Regions from separate parts of the Achromobacter sp. 1011811831 genome, predicted to be linked through region 2. Evidence: predicted binding sites of a transcription regulator. Region 2 holds the regulator's gene; the other holds the start of a gene.
What was found. The regulator FNR, encoded in region 2, switches genes on or off when oxygen is low (the NO sensors DNR and NnrR bind a similar motif). The targets are predictions, from matches to a motif close to TTGATNNNNATCAA.
Positions count from the first base shown of each region.

Region 1: a site for FNR is predicted at 2,293-2,306, ahead of ubiU (ubiquinone anaerobic biosynthesis protein UbiU). Genes of this name have one in related genera too.

Region 1 is NZ_JCBANG010000037.1:40,928-48,429, reverse strand. Features, by position in the region: gene ubiT (ubiquinone anaerobic biosynthesis accessory factor UbiT) at 1-351, opposite strand, end outside; gene AC6LJ9_RS15760 (U32 family peptidase) at 348-1,244, opposite strand; gene ubiU (ubiquinone anaerobic biosynthesis protein UbiU) at 1,241-2,257, opposite strand; gene AC6LJ9_RS15750 (response regulator) at 2,367-3,029, opposite strand; gene AC6LJ9_RS15745 (type IV pili methyl-accepting chemotaxis transducer N-terminal domain-containing protein) at 3,097-5,034, opposite strand; gene mobB (molybdopterin-guanine dinucleotide biosynthesis protein B) at 5,129-5,638, opposite strand; gene AC6LJ9_RS15735 (carbonic anhydrase) at 5,635-6,294, opposite strand; gene moaA (GTP 3',8-cyclase MoaA) at 6,296-7,384, opposite strand; gene AC6LJ9_RS15725 (peptidylprolyl isomerase) at 7,381-7,502, opposite strand, start outside.
Region 2 is NZ_JCBANG010000089.1:2,713-10,214, forward strand. Features, by position in the region: gene AC6LJ9_RS25230 (LysR substrate-binding domain-containing protein) at 1-393, opposite strand, end outside; gene AC6LJ9_RS25235 (zinc-dependent alcohol dehydrogenase family protein) at 536-1,555, shown strand; gene AC6LJ9_RS25240 (NUDIX domain-containing protein) at 1,672-2,262, shown strand; gene AC6LJ9_RS25245 (2Fe-2S iron-sulfur cluster-binding protein) at 2,279-2,614, shown strand; gene AC6LJ9_RS25250 (MFS transporter) at 2,701-4,002, opposite strand; gene AC6LJ9_RS25255 (hypothetical protein) at 4,171-5,325, opposite strand; gene fnr (fumarate/nitrate reduction transcriptional regulator Fnr) at 5,334-6,062, opposite strand; gene AC6LJ9_RS25265 (gamma-glutamylcyclotransferase family protein) at 6,159-6,632, opposite strand; gene clpB (ATP-dependent chaperone ClpB) at 6,772-7,502, shown strand, end outside.

The DNA of each region.
Region 1 (7,502 bases), on a different contig from region 2:
GGTGTCGCCGGAGATCCGCAGGCGGCGCTGGAAGAACAAAGTGTCGGCGTCCATGTCCGCGCGCATCAGCGCCAGGAAGTCGGCCAGCCTGGCGCCCAGTTCCAGCTCGGCCGGCGCGCCGTCCCACACGGGCCGGAACGCGCCGCCGCGCACGGCGAAGCAGCTGCGCAGGCCAAGGTCCTCGACGGTGATGGCGAAGCGCCGGCCGTCCAGCTCGGCCGGCGGCGCCAGCCATCTGAGGCGACGCGCCAGCTCCAGCCCGGCGGTGAAATGCAGCGACACGAGCGGCGCCGGCAGCTTGCGGCCCAGCCGGGCCAGCAGCGCGGGCGGCGCGGGCAGGCTCAGGTTCATGCCGGCTCCCGCAACAGATCGATGCCCGCGTGGCCGTAGTAGTAGCCGTTGCAGCGCTCCATGCCGGCGGGCGGCGCGACCTCGGCCCGCTGCGCGCCGTGGCGCGTGGCATCCAGCGCCGCGATGGCGGCCTGCGTGCCGGTCGATTGCGGGCTGACGCGCAGCACGCCCGCGCCCATCACGGCCAGCTCCATCGCCTGGTCCAGCAGGTCCAGACAGGCCGCCGACTGCACCTGGATACCGTTGATGGCCAGGAAGTCGCGCGATTCGCGCGTGCGCAGGTCCAGGCCGTCGGGATGCTCGATGCAGCGGAAGCCGCAGTCGTCCTTCTTCAGCCGGAAATGGCGGGCGGTGAAGCAGCGCGCCGAGAAGGCCAGCGCCATGCGGCCCCACACCATGACCTCGCACTCCAGCGCGGCGGGTTTTTCCGCCAGCAGGCGCGCCAGCGTGGCGCTGTCCATTTCCAGCGGCGCGACGAAGCGTACCGCGCCTCGGCTGGCCAGCCAGTCCAGCGTGCCGCCGTGATAGGCATTCATGTGCGGCCCGGCCACGAAGGGACGGCCGGCCAGGTGGCGCATCGCGCCGACCTCGCCGGCCTCGATCAGGAAGTCCTGCTGTTCGCACAGCTTGCGCAGCGCGCTGGCCTCGGAGCCGGTCTCGATCAGGGTGCGGCCCGACAGCACCACGGTCTTGCCGGTGGCGCGCAGGTCGCGCGCCAGGTCCAGCCAGTCCTCGGCGCGCAATTCGCGGCGGCGGCTGCACACCGTCTCGCCCACGTAGATGATGTCGGCCGGGCCATCGGCCAGGTCGGCGTAGAAGTCCAGCGTCTGCTGGCGCGGCCAGTAATACAGCAAGGGGCCGACGGAGATGCCAAATGCCGGGGTTGCGTTCATTTCCATGGACGTTCGAATGCGCCTTGGGTGACTTGGGAGCCCTCGGCATGGCGCGCCAGCATGGCGTTCCATTCGGGGCGCGGAGAGAAGCGCGCGGCGTCGGCGTGCGCGCTGTCCAGCGCGGCGCGCAGCGTGGACACCACCTGCGTCACATAGGCCGGGCTGCGCTGCCGCCCTTCGATCTTGACGGCGGACACGCCCATCTCGGCCAGCCGGGGCAAGAGGCCGATGGCGTTCAGGCTGGTGGGTTCCTCCAGCGCGTGATCGTCGGCGCCATCGACCTTGAAGCGGCCCTTGCACAGCGTCGGATAGGCGGCCGGCTCGCCCGGCTCGTAGCGGTCGATCAGGATGCCGTTCAGGCGCGCGTCCATGCGGCCCTTTTCCTCCACCCAGCGCACCGCGTGCGCGGGCGAACAGACGCCCTTGTTGTTGGGGGAATCGCCGGTGGCGTAGGACGACAGCAGGCAGCGGCCCTCGGCCATCACGCACAGGCTGCCGAAGCCGAACACCTCGACCTCGACGCTGACCTGTCCGCAGATGCGGGCGATCTCGGCCAGCGTCAGCACACGCGGCAGCACCACGCGCTTGATGCCGAACTGCTCCTTCATCAGCTCAATGGCGTCGGCGTGCGTGGCCGAGCCCTGCACCGACAGGTGCAGCCGCAGGTCGGGATAGCGGTCGCTGGCATAGCCCAGCAGGCCCGCGTCGGCCATGATCACGGCGTCCGCGCCCAGCGAATGGGCCGCGTCCACGGCCGCGCGCCATTCCTCGCCGCGCCCGGCCTGCACGAACGTGTTGATGGCGAAAAGGACCTGTCGCCCGCGCGCATGGGCCAGCTCGACGCCGGCGCGGATGTCGTTTTCGGTGAAGTTCAGCCCGGCGAAGTTGCGGGCATTGGTGGCGTTCTTGAGGCCCAGGTAGACCGTGTCCGCGCCCGCCTCGATAGCGGATTTGAGCGCGGCCAGGCTGCCGGCCGGAGCCACCAGTTCCATGGGTGAGGTTCGCGTTTGCATGCCGGCCAGTCTAGGGGCCGGTGCCGGGCGCGGCCTTGTCGCAGATCAAACGGCGGCGGGCCGACGTTTGCGGCGGATCAGCCCGTCGGCGCGCGCGCGCGCCGCGCGCTCATTCCTCGACGTGCAGCCCGTGTTCCACCGCGTACACGGCGACCTGCACGCGGCTGGTGAGATTGAGCTTCTTCAGCACATTCTGCACATGGATCTTGACCGTGCTTTCGCTGACGTCCAGCTCGCGCGCGATGACCTTGTTGCTGGCGCCGCGCGCCAGGTACTGCACGATCTGCGTCTCGCGCGCGGTCAGCCTGTGGCGCTCGCCCTGCCCCGCCGGCTGCGCGCCAGCCTGGGCCTGGCCACGGAACTGCTCGACCAGCTTGGCGGTCATGCTCTGCGCGATGACCGGCTCGCCGCCCGCCGCGCGGCGGATCGCGCTGGTCAGCGCCTCGGCGTCGATGTTCTTGACCAGATAGCCGCGCGCGCCGTCGCGCAGCGCCTGCCCCAGCTCGTCGGCCTCTTCCGACACGGTCAGGATGATGACCGCACAGGACGGCAGGTCCTGCACCAGCAGTTGCAGCGTTTCCAGGCCGGACAGGCCCGGCAGGTTCAGGTCCAGCAGCACCACGTCGGGCTTGAGTTCCTTGGCCCGCTTCAGGCCCTCGACGCCGTCGCCGGCCTCGGCCACGATCTCGAAATCGGACTGGCGCTGCAACAGCAGGCGCAGGCCCGAGCGGAACAGCGTGTGGTCGTCGACAAGAAGGATTCGGATGGACATGGTATTGCGTCGTTCAGTTATGGAAAGCACCGGCGTGCAGCGCTTCGGGGGTGGGCTACCCCTCCCCTTAGGCGGCCTGGCGTTCGGCGCCGGGCAGGGTCAAGAGGACTCGCGTGCCCTGGCCGGGCCGCGATTCGAGTTTTATGACGGCGCGCAGGCGCGCCGCGCGTTCGCGCATGATGTGCAGGCCGACATGCGCCTCGCCGCACGCGGCCACTTCCTCGGCGTCATAGCCCTGCCCGTCGTCGCTGATGCTGAGCACGAAATCGCGCCCGTCCTCGACCTCGACGCGCACGCGCGCGGCCTCGGAATGCTTGCGCACGTTGGACAGCGCTTCCTGCAGGATGAACAGCACCTGCAGCTGCTGGTCCGGCGCCAGCGGCGCGCCCTGGCGCTCGCCCACGGCCAGCTCGGTATCCATGCCGGTCTGGCGGCGGAAGCGGTCCACGGTGTCCTCGATCGCCACGTATAGATCGCCCTGCGACAGCTTGCTGCGGAAATTGGTCAACAGCTCGCGCACGTCCTGGTAGCTTTCATCCACGCCGGTACGCAGCAGCGGCAGGATTTCCTCGACCTCGGCAGCGTCGCCGCGCTTGACCGCCCCGTCCAGCATCTGCAATTGCAGGTTCAGGAAATTCAGGCCCTGCGCCAGGCTGTCGTGCAGCCCCTGCGCCACCAGGCCGCGCTCCTGCACCACCGCCAGCTGCCGCGCCTGGGCGCTCAGGCGACGGTTGTCCAGCGCCACGCCCAGATGCTGTCCCAGCGTTTCAAGCAGCTGCGATTCGGAAGGCGCGAGCTTGCGCTGGCTGCGGAAATGCAGCGAATACGAGCCCAGCACCTCGTCGCGCGCCACGATGCGGAACACCGCCACGCTGGCAAAACCCTCGCGCTGGCAGTTCAGGTCCAGGCTGGGCGGCGCGTGGCGGAAGTCCTGGATCACGATCACCCCGGCCTTGCGGGTGGCGACGCCGCAATAACAGTCGTCCACGCGCATGCAGTGTTCGGATTCCACCAGCGCTTCCGACAGGCCCACCGACACCATCAGGTTGAGCTTTTCATTGTTCGGGTCGAGCGCGCGGATGCTGCCGCCCTCGGCGTCGAATTGCAGCATGACGCGCCGCAGGAAACCGTCGCACAGCGCCTCGATCTCGTTGGGCTGGTTGAGGAAGGCCGCCATGTCGTAGAGCGCGCCGATGTCGCGGTTCTGCGCCGCCAGCTGGGCCGTCTTCTGCTCCACCCGCTGCTCCAGGCCGGTGTACAGCCCTTGCAGCTCGTCGGCCATGCGGTTGAAGCCGCGCGCCAGCACGCCGAACTCGTCGCGGCTTTCCACCGGCAGCCGGGTGCTGAACTCGCGCGCCGCCATGCGCTGCAGGCCGTCGCGCAGGCGCAGCACGGGCGAGATGATCCACAGGTACAGCAGATAGATCATGGCCAGCGTGCCGGCGCTGGCGATCGCCGCCAGCACGCCCTGCGACAGCCGCAGCATCGTGGTCTTGCCGGCGTTGTCCTGCTCGATCATGCGCACCAGCGTGTCGGCCTTGGCCACGAACTCCGGCAGCGTCTCCAGGTAGTAGGCGGCGTCGGGCCTGCCCAGGGCGCGCATGGCCGAGGGCTTCATGATCTCGCGCCAGTAGCCGGCCACCTCGCTCCACTGCTTGCGGATGTCGGCATCGTTGGGAATGAACAGCGGCCTGGCCGGATTGCCCCTGGCCAGCCGCGCGATGGTCTCGTCCATGAGCAGGATCTGCTCATCGGTGCGCACCTTGCGGCCTTCCTGCGGCCGCATCAGCTCCACCGCCACGCGGTTGGCGCGCATGCGCAGGCTGCCGGTATCGTTGATGGCCGCGCCCGCGCCTTCCAGCTGCCAGGACAGCCACAGCGTCCAGCTGATCATGGACAGCACCACCACCAACGCGGCCAGCGAGGTGGCGATGATGCGCGTGGACAGGCGATGCCGGGGTGACGGCAGGCCGCCGGGGTCGGTTCTGGAATCGATAGGGGTCATGAATGTCTTGCTTGCCGGGCCGGCATGGCGCCAGTGTAGTCCTTCGGCGGCCGGTTACAGGTTGGCCCTGTTCCTGCCCCGGCGGGGGAAAAACCTAGGCTTTCCCCGGCGCCAGCCCCAGCGTGCTGCAAATGAACGCCGCCACCGCGTCCGGCTCGTTCAGCGGCAGGCATGGCAGCGTCGTATCTGGCGCCGCGTCCGTGACCACGGCCAGGAAACCGCCGTCCTCGGCGTGCAGCGCCGGCTTGCCCAGCGCCGGCCGGTAGACCTCGAGGCGCGGGATGGCGGCCTGCTTGAAGCCCTCCACCAGCACCAGGTCGGCCGGCGCCAGCCGTTCGAGCTGCTGCGCCAGCGTGGGCTCGGGCCCGCCGCGCAGCTCGTGCACGATGGCGTAGCGGTACGGCGAGGCCACCATCACCTCGTGCGCGCCGGCCTGGCGAAAACGCGCGCTGTCCTTGCCGGGCGGCTCCATCTCGAAATCGTGATGGCTGTGCTTGATCACGCTGACCGCCAGCCCGCGCGCACGCAGCAGCGGCAGCATGGCTTCGATCAGGGTGGTCTTGCCGCTGCCGGAACGGCCGGCGATGCCGAAGACTGGGGTCATGCAAGCTCCGTGAACAGGGGGCAGACGATGGGCAGGAAGCCGTCCGCGCGCTGCGAGTATGCCAGCAAAGCGCCCGCCACCAGGTCGAAATACCAGCCATGCAGGGTCAGCGTGCCGGCCTCCAGCGCCCGCCGCACGCAGGGCAGCGACTCCAGGTTGCGCAGCGAGATCAGGATGGACGCCTGTTCGCAGGCGCGCCGGCGGTCGGCGTCCGGGGCGTCCGGCATCTGGTTCAGCACGCGCTGGCGGGCCGGCTCGGCGATATCCATCCAGCGGTTCAGGTAGTCCGGCTCGCCGGCCGTGCCGGCGGGTCGCTCCATCAGCGCCCGGATGCCGCCGCAATGCGCGTGGCCCAGCACGATGATGCGGCCGACCTTGAGCTGGTCCACCGCGAACTGGATCGCGGCCAGCACGCCGTGATGGCCCTGGTCGCGGTCGGCCGGCGGCACCAGGTTGGCGACGTTGCGCACGGTGAAGATGTCGCCGGGATCGCAGCCCAGCAGCATGGCCGGGTCCACCCGCGAATCGCAGCAGCCGATCAGCAGCGTGCTGGGATGCTGGCCATCGCGCAGGTTGCGGTAGAGCGACGGCGCGGCCTCGTAGTACTGGTACTGGAAGCGCTGGAACCCGTCGATGAAGCGTTCGATATCGCGCATCTCAGCCTCCCGTCTGCGCCATGAAGCGCAGCACGCGCTCGGGCCGGGCGTTGAAGTCGTGCCGCTCCGGCTTGGCAGCGATGCCGGCCAACAGCGCGCCGCGCAGCTCGGCGTCGCTGGCGCCGGCGCGCAGCATGCGGCCCAGCGGGACCTGGTCTTCCTGGCCCAGGCACAGGTAGAGCGTGCCGTCCGCGCCCAGCCGCACGCGGTTGCAGGCGGCGCAGAAGTGGCGCGACATGGGCGTGATCACGCCCAGCACATGGGTCCGGCCATCGGCGGTCCAGTAGCGCGCCGGGCCGGCGCCGCCGGCCGCCAGCGCCGGCACCAGGCCATGACGGGCCGCCAGCCGCGCGCCCAGCGCGTTCAGGTCGACATGCTCATGGGCGCGGCCGCAGTCGCCCATGGGCATGGGCTCGATCAGGCGCAGCACGAAGCCTTGTTCGCGGGCATAGGCCAGCAACCGCTCGACCTCGTCCTCGGGCGTGGCGGCATGCACCACGCTGTTGAGCTTGACCGGCGCGAAGCCGGCCTCGCGCGCGGCGCGCAGCCCGTCCAGCACGTCGGCCAGGCAGTCGCGCCCGGTGATGGCCTGGAAGCCGGCGGCGTCCAGCGTGTCCAGGCTGACATTCAGGCGCTGCACGCCGGCCTGGCGCAGCGAGCGCGCATGGCGCGCCAGCCGCGTGCCGTTGGTGGACAGCGACAGGTCGCGCAGGCCCGGCATGGCCGCGATGGCCGCCGCCAGCCCGGCGACGCCGCCGCGCGTCAGCGGCTCGCCGCCAGTCAGGCGCACCTTGCGCACGCCGTTGTCGACGAACAGGCGCACCAGCCGCACCATTTCCTCGTGGCTGAGCCAGTTGGCCGGAATCTCGGCGCCCTTGTAGTCCTTGGGCAGGCAGTAGGTACAGCGCAAATCGCAGCGGTCGGTGACGGAGACGCGCAGATAGTCGATGCGGCGGCCATGGCCGTCGACCAGACCGGCGCCCGCGCGCGCCGACGCGGGCGAGGACGGGGCGCCGGGCGCGACGGCAGAGGCACTGACGGATGCAGCAGCGGATTCAGAAACAGACTCAAGAACAGACGGGGGCTTCATGGCGCGCTCCCGCCGCCGAACACGCGCTCGGGCTCGCCATCGTCCAGGTCGATGCCCTCGACGCTGGCGCGCCCCACCAGCAGCTTGAGGTACTGGCGCCAGGCCGTGTCCCGGCTCA
Region 2 (7,502 bases):
GATATCGACCTCCAGCTGCGGATAGCGGCCAGCCAGCTCGCGCAACACCGGCGCGACGCAATGCCGGCCGAATACCAGCGGGGCGGTGACGCGCAGGCGGCCCTGCGGCTCGCGGCGGCCGCTGTCCAGCTCCGCTTCGGCCGCCTGCAGCTCGGCCAGCGCGCGCACGCAGCGGTCGTAGTAGGCCTGGCCGTCGTCGGTCAGGCTTTGCTGGCGCGTGGTGCGGTGGAACAGACGCACGCCCAGCCGGGCCTCCAGCCGCGCGATGGACTTGCCGACGGCCGAGCGCGTCAGGCGCAGGCGCTCGGCCGCCAGCGCGAAGCTGCCGGCCTCGGCCGCCTGCACGAAGGCTTCGATGCCGTTGAGGCGGTCGTGGACGTTGCGGGTATTCATGGCAATTCTTGATTGGTTCTTTTCAGGAATCATTGAAAGGAAAAAAATGCGCCACTAGGGATGTTAATTCCCCTATATCTTAGCGGTACCGGGCGGCGCCAGCACGGCGCGCCTTCCATTACGTATCGCAAGGAATCTCATCATGCAGGCCTATCACGTCACCGGCGGCAAGGGCATCGAATCGCTCAAGCGCGTCACGCTGGAATCGAAAGCGCTCGGCCCGTACGAGGTGCGCGTGCGCGTCCGCGCCGTGTCCCTGAACTTTCGCGACCTGATGGTCGCCGACGGCAATTACCTGAAGGGCAGTGGCGCGCCCGTCATCCCCGCCTCCGACATGGCCGGCGTGGTCGCCGCCGTCGGCGAGCGCGTCACGCGTTTCCGCGTGGGCGACCGTGTCATGGGCGCCTTCATGCCGGACTGGATCGATGGCGAGCCCACGCCGGCCAAGACCGCGCTGGCGCCGGGTGCGGCCACGGATGGCGTGTTGGCCGAGGAAACCGTCTATGCCGAGCACGGGCTGGTCGCCACTCCGGCTGGCCTGTCGGACGAAGAGGCCGCGACCTTGCCCTGCGCGGCAGTGACCGCGTGGAACGCCCTGTTCGTCGGCGGCCGCGCGCAGGCGGGCCAGACGGCGCTGCTGCTGGGCACGGGCGGCGTGTCGATCTGGGGGTTGCAGCTGGCCAAGGCCGCCGGCCTGCGGGCCATCGTCACCTCGTCCAGCAACCGCAAGCTGGAGCAGGCGCGCGAACTCGGCGCGGATGTGCTGATCAACTATCGCGAAACGCCCGAATGGCAGGCCGAGGCGCTGCGCCAGACGGACGGCGAAGGGGCGCACGTCGTGGTGGAAGTGGGCGGGCAGGGCACGCTGGAACGCTCGGTGGCCGCCGTGCGCATGGGCGGCACGGTATCCATGATCGGCGGCGTCAGCGGCTTCGGCGCGACGCCGGTGGCGCCGCTGGCGCTGATCGGCGGCGCCAAGCGCCTGGAAGGCATCTTCGTGGGCAGCCGCAAGATGCTGGAGGACCTGGCCCGTTTCGTCTCGGTCGCCGGCATCAAGCCCGTGATCGACCGGGGCTTTGGCTTCGACGAGGCGCCGGCCGCCTTCGCGCACCTGGCGTCCGGCAGCCATTTCGGCAAGGTGGTGATCCGGGTCGCGCCGTAGGCGCGGGGCCGGGCGCGCGGCGTCGCGGGGCCGCCGCGGCGCGATGGTAAGCTCATGCACTCCTGCCGGGCGGACGGCGCAGGCCGCCGACCTCCCGGCCGCCATCCGCACGCGCCATGACGACCAAACCCGAATCCCATCTGCACGAAGAGCTGGTTTCCAGCGTGGCGGCCTATGACGGCCGCTTCCTGAAGATCCGCAACGACACCGTCCGCCTGCCCAACGGCAACACCTCCACGCGCGAATACGTGGTGCATCCGGGGGCGGTGGTGGTGATTCCCCTGCTCGACGACGGCCGGGTGCTGCTGGAGCGGCAGTTCCGCTACCCCATCGGCCGCGTGATGACCGAGTTTCCCGCCGGCAAGCTGGATCCGGGCGAGGACCCGCTGGCCTGCGGCAAGCGCGAGCTGCTGGAGGAAACCGGCTATACCGCCGCGCAATGGGCCCACGCCGGCGCGCTGCACCTGGCGATCGCCTATTCCACCGAGATCATCCACATCTTCTTCGCGCGCGGCCTGCGCGCCGGGCCGAGGCAGCTGGACCAGGACGAGTTCCTGGACGTGATCAGCGCCCAACCGTCCGAGCTGTACGAGGCCTGCGCCCGGGGCGAGGTGACCGACGCCAAGACCCTGACCTGCACGCTGTGGCTGCAGAACGTGCTGTCCGGCGCCTGGCAACTGGACTGGCGCGACGACGCGGCCGGCTGAGCCCGCGCTTTCCGCCATGCCCTCGCATCCCGTCCTGGTCCAGCCCTCGGGCCTGCGCTTCGATGCCGACGAGGACACGTCGCTGCTGCTGGCCGCGCAGGCCGCCGGCATCAAGCTGCCCAGCTCCTGCCGCAACGGCACCTGCCGCGCCTGCATGTGCCTGATGCTGGAGGGCGAGATCCGCTACCGCATCGAATGGCCGGGCCTGTCGCGCGACGAGAAGGAAGAGGGCTGGATCCTGCCCTGCGTGGCGCATGCCGTCACGGCGCTGGAGATCCAGTCCTTGCAGGCGGCGCCGCTGGAGCCGCCGGCGCCCGTGCCCGATAGGGCGCTGACCGGAGCGCGGCGCTAACCGGCGCATGCCGGCGTGTGGCGCAGGGCCCGTGCGGGCCCATTGCGGCGGGCCGCCCGCGTCAGGCCCGCTCGCGCCCGCTGTCGCTATTCATGTCGGTGCATGGCCGATTCGCGGCGCGTGTCGCGCATGGTCGCATACACCAGCAGCGACAGGAAGATCACGCCGGCCAGGTAGTAATAGAACCATTGCTCATGCCCCTGCTGCTTGAACCATAGGGCGATGGCGGGCGCCGTGCCGCCGAAGATCGACACGGTCACCGCATAGGGCACGGCCACGCCGGTGGCGCGGATGTTGGTCGGGAACAGCTCGGCCTTCACCACGGCGTTGATCGAGGTGTAGCCGGCCGTGAAGACCCAGGCGCCGCAGATCAGCAGGAAGGCGATGAAGGGCGAGCGCGTCTGCGCCAGCGTGTACAGGATGGGCACGGTCAGCAGCGCGCCCGCGACGCCGAAGAACACCAGCAAGGGCTTGCGCCCGATGCGGTCGGACAGCGCGCCATACAGCGGCTGCAGGATCAGCGCGAAGATCAGCGAGGCGGCGATCACATAGGTGGTGACGATGTCGGAAAAGCCCGCCGTCTGCCGGACGAAGGTCTGCATATAGGTGGTGAAGGTGTAGAAGGCCGCCGTGCCGCCCGCCGTCAGGCCCACCACGATGGCCACCTCGCGCGGGTACTTCAGCAGGCCGCGCAGCGAGCTGGTGCGCGGCTGGGTCTTGCTGGCGGCCTTGTAGGAGTCGGTCTCGGGCATGTCGCGCCGCATGAAGGCGGTCACGATGGCAAGCAGCGCGCCGATCACGAAGGGGATGCGCCAGCCCCAATCCACCAGCTGCTGGTGAGTCAGGAACACGTTCTGCAGCAGCAACAGCACCAGGATGGCGCTGAGCTGGCCGCCGATCAGCGTCACATACTGGAAGCTGGAATAGAAGCCGCGGTGCTCGGCGTCGGCGATCTCGGTCAGGTAGGTGGCGCTGGCGCCGTATTCCCCGCCCAGGCTCAGCCCCTCGATCACGCGCGCCAGCGCCAGCAGCGCCGGCGCCGCCAGGCCGATGGAGGCGTAGGTGGGCGTGAGGGCGATGATCAGCGAGCCCACGCACATCATGCCCACCGACACCATCAGCGACAGCCGCCGGCCGTGCCGGTCGGCGATATGCCCGAACAGCCAGCCGCCCAGCGGTCGCACGATGAAGCCGGCCGCGAACAGCGTGGCGGCGTTGAGCTGCTGGACGACGGGATCGTGCGAGGGGAAGAAGGCGGGGGCGAAGTACAGCGCGAAGGCGGTGTAGGCGTAGAAGTCGTACCACTCGACCAGGTTGCCCATGGAACCGACGAAAATGGCCTTGATGCGGCGCTTCGCGTCGGCGACATCCAGATGCGTGTGCGTCATGGCAGTCCTTGCTGCTTGCCGGAATGGGAAACGCCGGCGCGGCCGCAAGCGCGCCGCCGCCGGCATGTCCCTATATTGCTCCCGGCCGCGCGAAATTGCACGCGCCGCCGAGGCGGCATTCAGCTTGCTGTCATTTTGGGGGGCGCCCTGGACGACGCCGGGCGGGCGCTACTTGCCGCGCGGCTTGATCGGCTCGCAGGGCGCGGCCCTGTCCGTCCCGCGCGCGCCTTCGCCCAACAGGACCTGGGCGCCGCATTCCGAGCCGAACATGTTCTTGCCGTCGTGGCCCACGCCGCGCACTTCGTAGCCGGCGCGGTGCAGAGTGACCGGCTTGCTGCCGCGCGATGCGAGCAGGAACTCGTATTGCAGGTAGGCGGTGCCGCGCGCCAGCCGCGTGGAGCCCTGGGCCTCGGCGCCGCAGGTCTTGTCCAGCAGGCGGTGCTCGGGGTTGTTGTCGGCGCCGCCCAGCAGGTAGGTGACGTCGCGCGCCGCGTAGCGCACGAACAGCCGGGATTCCTCCTGGCCGCGGGCGTAGGCGGGCAGCTTGTCGGTGCCGTACTTGTACTGGTTGTAGGTGGGGCAGATGCCGCGCTCGTAGGGCGCGTAGCCCTTGCCGTCCGGGCGTGGCCGCTCGTTGGTCAGGTACAGGTAGGAAGAGGGGTTGGCGATCACGTAGCGCAGCGCCAGCCCGTCGCGGCGCAGCGGGCCGTCGACGTTGTTCAGCACGGCGTAGCGCTGCACCAGCTGCGCGCCGCCGGAATGGCCGGCCAGCACGATGCCGGCCAGCGCGGGCAGGCGCTGGCGGTCGTCCAGGCTGCGCAGCAGGTCGTCCAGGACCTGGAACGAGCTGACCGGCGCCGGCCGGCCGGCGGCCTGCACGCTGTCCTCGCCTTCTTCCCAGCTGGCCTTGCGCCAGGCGGCCATGCCGGCGAAGCCGGAATCGATGGAACCGGAAAAACGCGGCGCCAGCACCAGCGTGTCGCGCGCGCGCTCCGGATTGCGTTCCAGCAGGTCGGCCACGTATTCGTAATAGCGGTCGGCGTCGCGCTTGACGCCGTGGATCACCACCACCACCTGCTTGATGTCGGCCAGTTCGCCCTTGCCCAGCGGGCGGTTGGCGTAGACCGGGATCTTGTAGCGATGGCCCGGCTTGCCCAGCTCGACGGTCTGCCAGCGCGCCGGCTTGGCCGGCTTGGGCGCGGGCGCGGCTTCGTCGTAGTCGTAGGGATCGGGCAGGGGCGTCTGCGCGGCGGCTGCGAGCGGGGCCGCCAACGCCGCCAGCATCAGGCTGGCGGCCGGCAGGAAGGCGCGCGCGCGGCGCATGGGCGGCTTCAGCAGCTTTCTTGGCCCAGCAGCTGCTTGAGCGCAGGCTGGTCGAGGATGCGGACTTCGCGCTGGTTGATGCGGATCAGTCCGTCGCGGGCGAAGCGCGAGAACAGCCGGCTCACCGTTTCCAGCGTCAGGCCCAGGTAGTTGCCGATTTCCTCGCGGCTCATGCGCAGCACGAACTCGGTGGACGAATAGCCCAGCGAGGCATAGCGCTGCGACAGGTTCAACAGGAACGCCGCCAGGCGCTGTTCGGAACGCATCGAGCCCAGCGAGGCCAGCATCTGGTGCGAACGCGTGATCTCGCGGCTCATCAGACGGCGGAACTGCTGCTGCAGCGAGGGCAGGTGGGCGGAGACGCGGTCGACTTCATTCAGGCGAATGACACAGACTTCGGAGTCTTCCAGCGCGATGGCGGCCGACACGTGCTTGCCGTCGAGCATGCCGTCCATGCCGACGATCTCGCCGGGCAGATGGAAACCGGTGATCTGGATCTGGCCAGTCGCGTCTTCGAGCTGCGTCTTCAGGCTGCCGAAGCGCACGCCATAGACCGCATCAAGGGGGTGATCCAGCGAGTACAGCGTCTTGCCCTTTTCAAGGCGCACGCGTTCCTTCACCAGTTCGTCCAGCTTTTCTACTTCGGCGGCTGCCATGCCCACAGGCACGCACACGTGTCCCAGCATACACGTGGAGCAATGGGCGGCATCAGGGGCAACGGGGACCCGTTTTTGCATAGTGACCTCTATAGCGCCCGTCGAGCGGCGGGTAGCCGGTGCGGGCAGGAAGCTTGATGACAATTGCTATTGTAGTCCGTTGTTACTACGGGTGTCTTACCTGCGCGCGGCGTCCTTGGACATGAACGTCGCGCAAGCGTTCCCGGCGCGTCGGTGAAGGATCCAGTCCGTGACCTGGTCGACGGCCGCGATGTCGCTGGCGGCGCCCCGCAAGGCGGGATCGATCGGGTAGTACTGGCAGGACAGCTCCGCGCCGTCCGGGCCGGGCTGTGCGAGGCGCGCCAGCACGTCGCGGCGCAGGAAGCAGCCGGGCCGGCCGGGATGGTAGTCCTCGATTTCGTCCATCAAGTGGATATGGGCCGGCTCGACCTGATAGATATCTCCTAGGACGCGACGCCCGTCAGCCACGGGAATCAGGCCGGGCCAGGCGCCGAAGTCGACCAGCCGGCCCGGCACGCTGGCCGCGCCGACCCGCCGTACCGCCGGCAGGCCGCGGTCGGAGGCGGTGCGCTCCAGGTCGTTGATCTCGCCCGCGCGTAGCGTGCCGTAGACAAAAACGTATATGCTCATGATTCCTCAGGTTGCCGCACGTCGATAGAGTCCGCAAGGCCGTCAGGGTCTTGAAATTCCCTGCTCCGGCCACATATTCAGGTCATCGAGCCAGCCGGCGATGCATCGGTCAGGCTCCTCAACAAGCCAAACGACCACTATGCGATTCGACAAACTTACCACCAAGTTCCAACAGGCATTGGCGGACGCCCAGAGCCTGGCCGCCCGCAACGATCATCCCTACATAGAGCCCATACATGTGCTGTCTGCGCTGCTGTCCGATGCCGACAGCGGGGCCGGCAGCCTGCTGGCGCGCGCCGGCGTCGCCGTGAACCGGCTGCAGCCGGCCATCGAGCAGGCGCTCAAGTCCCTGCCGCAGGTGCAGGGCGACGACAACGTCCAGGTCGGCCGCGAGCTGCAGGGCGTGCTGACGCGCACCGACAAGGAAGCCGCGCGCCGCGGCGACACCTACATCGCCAGCGAGCTGTTCCTGCTGGCGCTGGCCGACGACAAGGGCCCGGCCGGCCGCATCCTGCAAGAGGCCGGCCTGCAGAAGAAGGCGCTGGAAGCCGCCATCGACGCCGTGCGCGGCGGCGAGTCGGTGTCCGCCGCCGAGGGCGAGTCCAATCGCGAGGCCCTGTCCAAGTACACGATGGACCTGACCGAGCGCGCCCGCCAGGGCAAGCTCGATCCGGTGATCGGCCGCGACGACGAGATCCGCCGCACCATCCAGATCCTGCAGCGCCGCACCAAGAACAACCCCGTGCTGATCGGCGAACCCGGCGTCGGCAAGACCGCCATCGTCGAAGGCCTGGCGCAGCGCATCGTCAACGACGAAGTGCCCGAGACGCTGCGCGGCAAGCGCGTGCTGTCGCTGGACCTGGCCGCGCT